DNA from 3 places in the Streptomyces sp. V4I23 genome. Region 2 is predicted to be linked to each of the others. Evidence: riboswitches for the same ligand, from Rfam matches in the RefSeq annotation. Region 2 holds a riboswitch; each other region holds the start of a gene.
What was found. Region 2 has a riboswitch for cobalamin ahead of QFZ82_RS30085 (cobalamin biosynthesis protein). Riboswitches for the same ligand answer to the same signal wherever they lie in the genome.
Positions count from the first base shown of each region.

Region 1: another riboswitch for cobalamin. It lies ahead of QFZ82_RS32710 (CbtB-domain containing protein); the one in region 2 lies ahead of QFZ82_RS30085 (cobalamin biosynthesis protein).
Region 3: another riboswitch for cobalamin. It lies ahead of QFZ82_RS14000 (ribonucleoside-diphosphate reductase subunit alpha); the one in region 2 lies ahead of QFZ82_RS30085 (cobalamin biosynthesis protein).

Region 1 covers NZ_JAUSZW010000004.1:6,684,479-6,687,715, forward strand. The annotation lists gene QFZ82_RS32695 (glycoside hydrolase family 172 protein) at 1-102, shown strand, start outside; gene QFZ82_RS32700 (putative quinol monooxygenase) at 77-370, opposite strand; gene QFZ82_RS32705 (CbtA family protein) at 502-1,269, opposite strand; gene QFZ82_RS32710 (CbtB-domain containing protein) at 1,298-1,522, opposite strand; cobalamin riboswitch at 1,559-1,713, opposite strand; gene QFZ82_RS32715 (histidine phosphatase family protein) at 1,781-2,371, shown strand; gene QFZ82_RS32720 (hypothetical protein) at 2,403-2,933, opposite strand; gene QFZ82_RS32725 (hypothetical protein) at 2,933-3,175, opposite strand.
Region 2 covers NZ_JAUSZW010000004.1:6,122,116-6,125,352, forward strand. The annotation lists gene QFZ82_RS30080 (cobyric acid synthase) at 1-1,003, opposite strand, end outside; gene QFZ82_RS30085 (cobalamin biosynthesis protein) at 1,000-1,950, opposite strand; cobalamin riboswitch at 2,042-2,178, opposite strand; gene QFZ82_RS30090 (hypothetical protein) at 2,335-2,556, opposite strand; gene QFZ82_RS30095 (inorganic phosphate transporter) at 2,569-3,237, opposite strand, start outside.
Region 3 covers NZ_JAUSZW010000004.1:2,644,204-2,647,440, reverse strand. The annotation lists gene QFZ82_RS14000 (ribonucleoside-diphosphate reductase subunit alpha) at 1-1,603, opposite strand, end outside; cobalamin riboswitch at 1,743-1,875, opposite strand; gene QFZ82_RS13995 (GNAT family N-acetyltransferase) at 1,920-2,420, opposite strand; gene mctP (monocarboxylate uptake permease MctP) at 2,504-3,237, opposite strand, start outside.

The DNA.
Region 1 (3,237 bases), 560 kb from region 2:
GAGCGCCGCGCGGAGGAGTCGCGGCAGCGGTCGGCGAGCAACGCGGAGTACGCACGCGAGGTACGGCGCCGGTTCCTCAGCCGAGGGGGTTCAGGAACGTGAGCACGGACTCCTTCTCGTTGATCAACGGCTGGAGCTCCGTATTGAACGGCTTGCCGTAGGGCGCTGCCAGATGGGCCCGGAAAGCGGCCTCGTCCTCGTACACCTCGAAGATCCAGTACGCCAGGGGATCGGCTTCCTTGGTGTACACCTCGAACGCCAGGTTCCCGGGCTCCTCACGGACGCGAACGGCGTAGTCCTTGACCAGCGCGGCGACGTGTTCCTCGTTTCCGGGGCGCACGGTGAACTCGGCCAGCAGAGTCTTCTTCATGCCCTGTTTCCTGTCTCTCGCCGGCGACACCGGCATGGCGGAACGGTGCGGGGCGGGGGGCCGGTTCCGGCACTCCGCCCCGCACCGTCAACGTACCTGCAGGAGCGGTCGGCTTCCTTGGCCGTATCGACTCAGTGCGCCGCTGCGGCTCTGTGAGACTCGGCCCCGGCCTTTGCCTCACCGGCGCGCCGCGGAACGAGCAGCCGCTCCACGAGGTGGCCGAAGATCAGTCCGAACCCGGCCCAGAGGGAGAGCTGGGTGGCGAGGGAGCCGAGGCGGAACTGCCAGAGGACAGCGGCCGGGAAGCCCTCCGGCGCCTCGTTGAACGACGGCAGGAAGGCGTAGGCGAGACCCATGGCGACGACGAATCCGGCCACGGCAGCGACGGTCGCGTTCCAGTTGCCCAGCCGGGGCGCAAGCCGCTTGCCGAAAATGACCGCGGCGACGGCGAGCAGCACGCTGAGCGCGATCAACAGGAAGTACAGGGCCGTGCGCCGGCCGATCGTGCCGGGATCACCGACAGCCGGCGGATTGGCCGGGTACTTCAGGAAGGGCACGACGCAGACGGTCAGCGCCGCGCCCAGCGAGATCAAGCCCGCGGTTGCACGCGGGCCGATGCGGCCGATGCGGCCGAGCGCGACGCAGAACGCCAGGGCGGCGATACCGCCCAGGGCGACGCCGGCCAGCAGGATGCCGGTGGCGAGTCCGGCCGTGGACTGCACGGCACGGCTGACCAGTTCCTCCTCGCCATGGCCGTGGCTGCCCTGTTCCTCGAAGGCGATGGCCGCGTCCACAGGAGACTCGCCGAGCAGATAGGCGACGGCGAAGGCGAGCACACCGGCGAGGAGACCGGCCAGCATGCCGCGTACGAGCAGGGCTCTGACGGGTACGGAGTTCATGAGTGGCTACCTCTGACTTCAGCGGTTGTCAGTGGCAGGGGAAGCCGAGCAGATGACGGCCGTCGTGGACCCACTCGTGCACGTTCTCGCCGGAGAGGAGTGCGACGGCGCCCTGTTCCGCGCCGACGAAGTACAGGACGACGAGCATGAGGACGCCGACGAACAGCGCCCAAGGGGCGATCGCCTTCAGCGAGATGGTGGTGATGGCCGGTGCGGCGGGGGTGGCCGGCGCGGGGGCAGCGGAGAGTGCCATGGCAGAACCTCCTGGGGAACACGCGTCCCGATCGTTGGTGCCTTGGACGACGGTGGCGGGTCTGACTCGCCTGTCCCGATCTCGTATGTGAGGACAGGCTTCACAGTGGCGCGACCGTGCCGGGTTCTCACCGGACTTCCGTCACACCGTCGTCATGTCCACGTGAAAGTACCGCGTCGCGACCTGCGGCGCTACGGCGCGCGGGCCCGTACTCGTGTGCCTTTAGTCTCTATGCGACACGAAAGAGGAAGGGGAGAGATGCCGGTACGCGTGATGCTGGTGGCACCCGCCGTCAATGAGGGTTTGCGCCAAGCGCGTTTCGGTGGGGACAGTCCCCTGGACCAGGTCGGGCAGCAGCAGGCGCGCGCGGCTGCGGCCGGGCTTCCCCCGTCGACCATGCAGACGTCCTCCCCCTCGCTCCGCTGTCGTCAGACCGCCACCGTGCTCGGTATGGACGCCCGGTCCCTGACGGAGTTGGACGATCTGGACGTGGGGCGCTGGCACGGGAGGTCGCTGGAAGAAGTGACCGAGTCGGAGCCGCAGGCAGTGGCCACCTGGCTCTCGGACCCTGATGCGGCGCCTCACGGGGGTGAGTCGTTGACCAGGCTCGTCGGTCGCGTCGGCGCCTGGCTGAACGACCGTGCCGACGGCACGGAAAGGGTGTTGGCCGTGGCGGAACCGGCGGTGATCCGCGCGGCCCTCGTCCACGCACTGGGCCTTCCGCCGCAGGTGTTCTGGCGGCTCGACGTACGGCCGCTGTCGCTGACCGAGATCACCGGCCGGGCCGGGCGCTGGAACCTGCACTGCGGAAGGCCGTTGACTCCGGTCGCAGCGACCACCGGGCCCTGAGGATTTCGCCGCGGACGCGCCCAGGGCTACCTCACGGAGCCGCAGTGTTCCGGGTGCGCTCTTTGCGCCGCTGCTCCTCCTGCTTGCGCCACCCGTACCGGGTCAGGCCCTTCGGCTTGAACACCGAGAGGATCACGATGAGGAGCAGGACCACCAGCCCGCCGACGGAATGGGGCAACGTGCCCGGCAGCTCGCGGGGGTCGGCGGTGCGTGCCGCTGTCTCTGCCAGGTGGCTCACGGTCCGTGTCTCGATCAGCAGGACGGTGGCGGCGAAGACGGTGAGGAGGAGTTTGACCAGCACCCAGAAGTGCCGGAGCAAGCCCCATGGGGTGCCCAGGGCGTTGACGATGCCGATGACGACCGACGCGAGGGCGAGGGGGACGATGGCGTACAGCACCGTCACTTCCATCGCGGCATAGGCACCACGCACCGCCGACGCGTCCTGGCCGGTCACCGCCGTGACGTCGAGAGCGAGGTAGGCGAAGACGGCACCGAGCCAGCCGACCGAGGTGGTGACGTGGGCGGTGAGGACCGCCTTGCGGAGGCGCGGCGGCATGGCCATCAGCGGTGGGCCTCCGGTGCGTACGCGGCCGGGTGGCCGCCGGACGTCTGGATCACGCTGACGCCGGTCGACGGTGTTTCTCCGATGCCCATGTGCCGGCCGGGGCCGTGGTCGCCGCCGAGGCCGGTGAGCTTCACGATCACGGCCAGCAGGATCAGGACGCCGACGACGACGGCGGACACCTTCGCCCAGCGTGGCGCCTTGGGTGGGTCGCTGCGGGGGGACGGGGACGGGTCGGCCATGAGATGTCCTCCACGGGTGTCGAATCTTCGAGCACCATCAGTTTACGAGACACTCTGTCTCT
Region 2 (3,237 bases):
CCTCCGCGGCCCGGCGGACCAGGGCCTGCGCCAGCCCGCGTTCCCGCAGCCACGCCAGCGCCTTCACCGTGCCGCGCGTGCCGGGGACGACCACCAGGTCGGCGTCGGCCAGTTCCTCGGGCCGGTCCACGAACCGGACGACGACGCCCGGTTCGGCGGCCAGCGCGTCGACGTCGGTGAAGTTCGACATCAGCGGCACCGCGCACACCGCGACCCGCAGCACGTCCTCGCCGACCGGCGGGGCGACGACCGACTCGCGGACCGCGCCGCGCAGGGACACCCTCAGGCCGTCCTCCTCGTCGATGCCGAGCCCGTGCGCGTACGGCAGGACGCCGAACGTCCGCCGCCCGGTGAGTCCGTGCAGCATGTCGAGTCCGGGCTCCAGCAGTGTCACGTCCCCGCGGAACTTGTTGACCAGATAGCCGGCGACGAGTGCCTGGTCCTCGGGGGCGAGCAGTGCCGTCGTCCCGAAGAACTGTGCGAACACCCCGCCGCGGTCGATGTCCCCGACCACGAGGACGGGCAGCCGCGCGGCCCGCGCGATGCCCATGTTCACGATGTCCGTGCGCCGCAGGTTGATCTCGGCCGGACTGCCCGCCCCCTCGCAGATCACGGCGTCATACGTGCCCCGCAGCTCCTCCAGGCACGCCATGACCGGTTCGAACAGCTCGCGCTGCCGGTTCCCGTGGTAGCCCTTCGCACTCATCTCGCCGATGGGCTTTCCCATCAGGACGACCTGGCTGGAGCGGTCGCCGCCGGGCTTGAGCAGCACCGGGTTCATCAGCGCGGTCGGCTCCACACGGGCCGCCTGCGCCTGCATCGCCTGGGCCCGCCCGATCTCCGCGCCCTCGCGCGTCACGAACGAGTTCAGTGACATGTTCTGGCCCTTGAAGGGCGCGACCTTCACACCCCGCCGCACCAGCCACCGGCAGATCCCGGCGGTCACGACGCTCTTGCCCGCGTCCGACGTGGTCCCCGCGACCAGCAGTCCGCCGCCGCTCATGTACGTCTCCCCCTCATGGCCCCCCAGGCCAGTCGCGCGCCCGCGCATGTCGCGAGCGTCAGCACGCCGATCCGCCGCGACAGCCGCACGGCCCTCCCGATGTCCCCGAACTCCACGGCCCGCCCGGTTCCGTTGAGCACCGGCCGGTGCTCGACGCGGCCCCCGTACGACAGGGTCCCACCCAGCCGGACGCCGAGCGCCCCCGCGAACGACGCCTCCACCGGGCCCGCATTGGGGCTCGGGTGCTTCGCCGCGTCGGCCCGCCAGGCGCGTACCGCCCCCCGCGGGTCGGGACCCGCGATCGCGGCGAGTGCCGCGGTGAGCCGTGCGCCGGGCCAGCCCGCCACGTCGTCGAGGCGTGCCGAGGCCCAGCCGTAGCGCCGGTGGCGCGGCGACTTGTGGCCGACCATGGCGTCCAGCGTGTTCACGGCACGGAAGCCGAGGAGCCCGGGAACGCCCGCGACAGCGCCCCACACCAGGGCGCCGACGACGGCGTCCGAGGTGTTCTCGGCGACCGACTCGACGACGGCGCGGGCGATCTGCTGCTCGTCGAGGGACTGCGGGTCACGCCCGCACAGATGGGGGAGCCGCGCGCGGGCCGCCTCGACGTCCCCCGTGGCCAGCGCCTCGCCGACGAGGCGCGCCTCCCGGCCGAGCGTGGTGCCCCCGATCACGGCCCAGGTGGCGGCGGCGGTCAGAGCGACGGACGCGGCGGGGGAGCGGCGCACAGCACGGGACGCCAGCGCGCCCACGGCGACGGCGCCGCCGGCGCAGAGGGCCGTGTGCAGGGCGCCCCGGCCCCGGTGGTCACGCCACAGCAGTCGCTCGACGGCGCCCGCGGCCCGCCCGAAGGCGGCGACGGGGTGCCCGCGGCGTGGGTCGCCGACGAGCTGGTCGACGACGAGGCCCGCGGTGGCGCCGTACACGAATACGCGATCGGCACGCACGGGGTCAGTGATCCCGCAGGCGGGGTCCGACGGAGAGGGCTGAACGGCAGCCGGGCATGGCAGAAGTCCTCACTCAGGGTCCGCGCCCTGGTTCGACGTGACCGGCGGCGAGAGTTCCTGGCTCCCCAGGGTGTGATCTTCCCGGGTGACAGTGGCGGGACCGCGCCGGATTCGCACCGGACTTCCTCTTCTGCCGCCGTAGATGGCCCCGGCAGTCCACCACGCCCGCGAACGCCCGTCAACTCACCCTTGACCTGCGGAAGGACAGTGTGCGAAGCCCCACACCCCGGACGCGCCGGAGCCGGGCCGGAGGCACGCGGGGTGCCTCCGGCCCGGCTCCGGGCGGGTCTGCGTCGTCAGCGGACGAAAGGACTCTAAGGGGAGTCAGGTGACGATCAGATAGATGCCGTACGCCACGGCCGCGGCGCACAGGGCGAAGCAGGCGTAGGCGCCGGTGCGGACCATGGTGGCCGATCCGCCGTCGGCGGCCGCCGCCTCGTGCTTGGTCAGGCCCACGATGCCCAGGGTGAACAGGCCCACCAGGGCGACGGTGGCGACGAGGCTCACGCCGAACACGGAGCCGAGAGCTGCCCAGTCGATCTTCATGCTGATGATTCCTTACACCGTGGCCGGACGGGCCGGCTCGGGCTCGGCCGGGGCCGGGATGGTGGTCTTGAGCTCGCCCGCGGGCGGCGGGGTGACGGCCGCGATGGCGGTGGTGACGACGCCGGCGGGCTCCTGGTCCTCGGTGTCGTTGACGTTGGTGTGGTCGACGACCTGGCGGCGGGAGACGAACCAGATCGCGGCGCAGGACGCGACCAGGAAGACGGCGACGGCCGCGACGCCCCAGTCACCCTGCTGGGTGACGAACTCCGAACCCGCGGCGACCAGACCGGCGGCCGGCAGGGTCAGACCCCAGGCGACGAACATCCGGGTCGCGGTGGACCAGCGCACGACACCGCCCTTGCGGCCGAGACCCGCGCCCATCACCGCGCCGGAGCACGAGTGGGTGGTCGACAGGGAGAAGCCGAGGTTGGAGGAGGCGAGGATGACGCTCGCCGCGCCGGTCTGGGCGGCGAAGCCCTGCTGCGGCTGGAGGTCGGTCAGGCCCTTGCCCATGGTGCGGATGATGCGCCAGCCGCCGAGGTAGGTGCCGAGGGCGATGGCGACACCGGCGGAGACGATGACCCACAGGGGAGGGTTGGAGCCGGGGGCGATGACGTTCCCGGCGACCAGGGCCAGGGTGATGATGCCCATCGTCTTCTGTGCGTCGTTGGTGCCGTGCGC
Region 3 (3,237 bases), 3.5 Mb from region 2:
CGCGTGCCTCGGGTGAGTCGAAGGGCAGCCGCAGCTTGAAGAAGACGTCCTGGAGGCCCATCGCGCCCAGGCCCACGGGCCGCCACTTGGCGTTGGAGCGCCCGGCCTGCTCGGTCGGGTAGAAGTTGATGTCGACGACCCGGTCGAGGAAGGTGACCGCGGTGCGGACGGTGGCGTCCAGCCGCTCCCAGTCGATGTCCCCACCGTCGGCTCCCTGCTCGACGAAGGCCCCCAGGTTCACCGAGCCGAGGTTGCAGACGGCCGTCTCGCCGTCGTCGGTGACCTCCAGGATCTCGGTGCACAGGTTGGACGAGTGGACCGTGTGGCCGGGCTCGGCGGTCTGGTTGGCGGTGCGGTTGGAGGCGTCCTTGAAGGTCATCCAGCCGTTGCCGGTCTGCGCGAGCGTGCGCATCATGCGGCCGTACAGGTCGCGCGCCGGGATGGTCTTGCGGGCCAGGCCCTTGGCCTCGGCGGCGCGGTACGCGGCGTCGAACTCCTCGCCCCACAGGTCGACGAGCTCGGGCACGTCGGCCGGCGAGAACAGCGACCAGTCGGAGCCCGCCTCGACGCGCCGCATGAACTCGTCGGGGATCCAGTGCGCGAGGTTGAGGTTGTGCGTACGCCGGGCGTCCTCGCCGGTGTTGTCGCGCAGCTCCAGGAACTCCTCGACGTCGGCGTGCCAGGTCTCCAGGTAGATCGCGGCGGCGCCCTTGCGCCGGCCGCCCTGGTTCACGGCGGCGACCGAGGCGTCGAGCGTCTTCAGGAACGGGACGATGCCGTTGGAGTGCCCGTTGGTGCCGCGGATCAGCGAACCGCGGGCGCGGACGCGCGAGTACGAGAGCCCGATGCCGCCCGCGTGCTTGGACAGGCGCGCGACCTGGTGGTAGCGGTCGTAGATCGAGTCGAGCTCGTCGAGCGGCGAGTCCAGCAGGTAGCAGGACGACATCTGCGGGTGGCGGGTGCCGGAGTTGAAGAGCGTGGGGGAGGAGGGGAGGTAGTCGAGCCGGCTCATCAGGCCGTACAGGTCGGCGACCTCGTCCACCGAGCGGACGCTGTCGTCCTCGGCGAGGCCGCAGGCGACGCGCAGCATGAAGTGCTGCGGCGCCTCGACGACCTGACGGCTGATGGGGTGACGCAGCAGGTAGCGGCTGTAGAGCGTGCGCAGGCCGAAGTAGCCGAAGCGGTCGTCGGCGGCCGGGTCGACGAGCGCGTCGAGCCGGGCCGCGTGCAGCGCCACGAACGCGGCGGTGCGGTCCGCGATCAGGCCCTCGCGGTGCCCGACCGCGACGGAGGCCGAGAACGACACCGCCCCCTGGCCTGCGGCCTCGTCCGCGATCGTGCGGGTCAGCAGCCGGGCGGCGAGACGGGAGTAGGCCGGGTCCTCGGAGATCAGACCGGCGGCGGCATCGGTGGCGAGGGAGCGCAGTTCGGCCTCGTCCGATCCGGCGTGCCGCCCGCGCAGCGCGGCGGCGGCGACCCTGCCGGGGTCGGTGTCGGGCAGATCGGCCGTCAGATCCGTGAGGGTCCGCAGCAGGCCGGCCCCGGGACCGGCCGTGGTCTGCTCCGCGGTGCCTGAAGCCGGATCGGCTGGCGCGATGGTCATGTGATGCTCTCCCTCGCTCGGCTCTGGGCCGGCGGGGGAGGCGGGGACCATGCCGGCGCGGGCCCGCGGACGGGCAGCACGAGGCACGGCGTCCACCGGCCCTACCGCGAGGCCCGGACGTCTCGGCACCCGGTTCGGTCGAGCCGGATGCACCGTCGGCAGGTCCTCGGACTTGTCGGGTACGCACAGCGCACCGGATCACACCGTTGCGGGACAGTTCCGGATTCGCACCGGATTCCCCTGCGGCGACAGCCAGATGAGCATACATGTGGGGGCGGGGTGCTGCGCATGCCCCCACATGTTGTGTCTCGCGGGCTCAGAGCTCCAGGGCGTACGTCAGCAGGGGAACGTTCTCGACCGGCGCCCAGTCCCGCTCGGGGGTGCGTACGAAGCCCAGGCGGGCGTATATCCGGTGCGCCGCGTGCATCATCGGCTGCGTCGACAGCACCACGCGCACGCACCCGGGCACCGCCCGGGCCCGGTCGACACAGGTCCGCACCAGCGCCTCGCCCACCGCCCGTCCCCGGGCCTCCTCGGCCACGGCCAGCGTCCGGAACTCGGCCTCGCCGGGACCCGCGAGGTCGGCGTACGGGCCGCCGGCGGGAACGAAGGCCACCCCGCCGAGCACGGTTCCCCGCCCGTCCACGGCGACGTACACCTCCGTGTGCGCGGCGCGTCCCGCGACGTCCCGCAGCACCTCCAGATACGGGTCCTCCTCGCCGAAGTCGAGCATTCCGCCGCGCAGATACGCCTGTGCGGTCAGCTCCCCCAGCGCCCCGTACTCCCCGGATTCGATCCGCCTGATGGTGATGTCCATGCCCGGCAGTGTGCATCAGAGCACGACGAAGGGCCGCCGCATTTCCCTGGGGGAGATACGACGGCCCTTGCGTACGCGATCCGTCAGTGGCCGCCGGGGGCGCCCGCCGTGGCCGGCGGCAGTTCCACCTTGACGCCCGGGTCCCCCGCGTCCGCCGTGTAGTCGGACGGGCTGGTCTCGTCGACGCCGTCGGGGGCCTTGGCCGCCTTCAGGACGAAGGTGAGCACCACGGTGACGACGAGGTTCAGCACGAACGCGGTGAGGCCGATGTAGCCGATCTCGCCGATGCCGGGGATCTCGGCCGACGAGCCGCCGAAGTGCTTCTGTGTCGGGCTCGCCACGCCGTAGGCGGCCACCGTGCCGTAGATCATGCCGACCGCCCAGCCGGCGATGAGCGCCCAGCGGTGGAACCAGCGGGTGAACAGGCCGCCCACCAGGGCCGGGAACGTCTGCAGGATCCAGATGCCGCCCAGCAGCTGGAAGTTGATCGCCACGGTCTTGTCCATGGTGAGGACGAAGACCAGGGCGCCGACCTTCACCAGCAGCGAGACCAGCTTGGAGACCTTGGTCTCCTGCGCCGGGGTCGCGTCGGGCTTGAGGAAGTCCTTGTAGATGTTCCGGGTGAACAGGTTGGCCGCGGCGATGGACATGATGGCCGCCGGGACCAGCGCGCCGATGCCGATCGCGGCGAAGGCGACGCCCGCGAACCAGTCCGGGAACATGTTCTCGAACAGCTGCGGGATGGCCAGCTGACCGTTGGTGACCTTCACGCCCGCCGCGATGGCCATGAAGCCGAGCAGGGCCAGCAGGCCCAGCA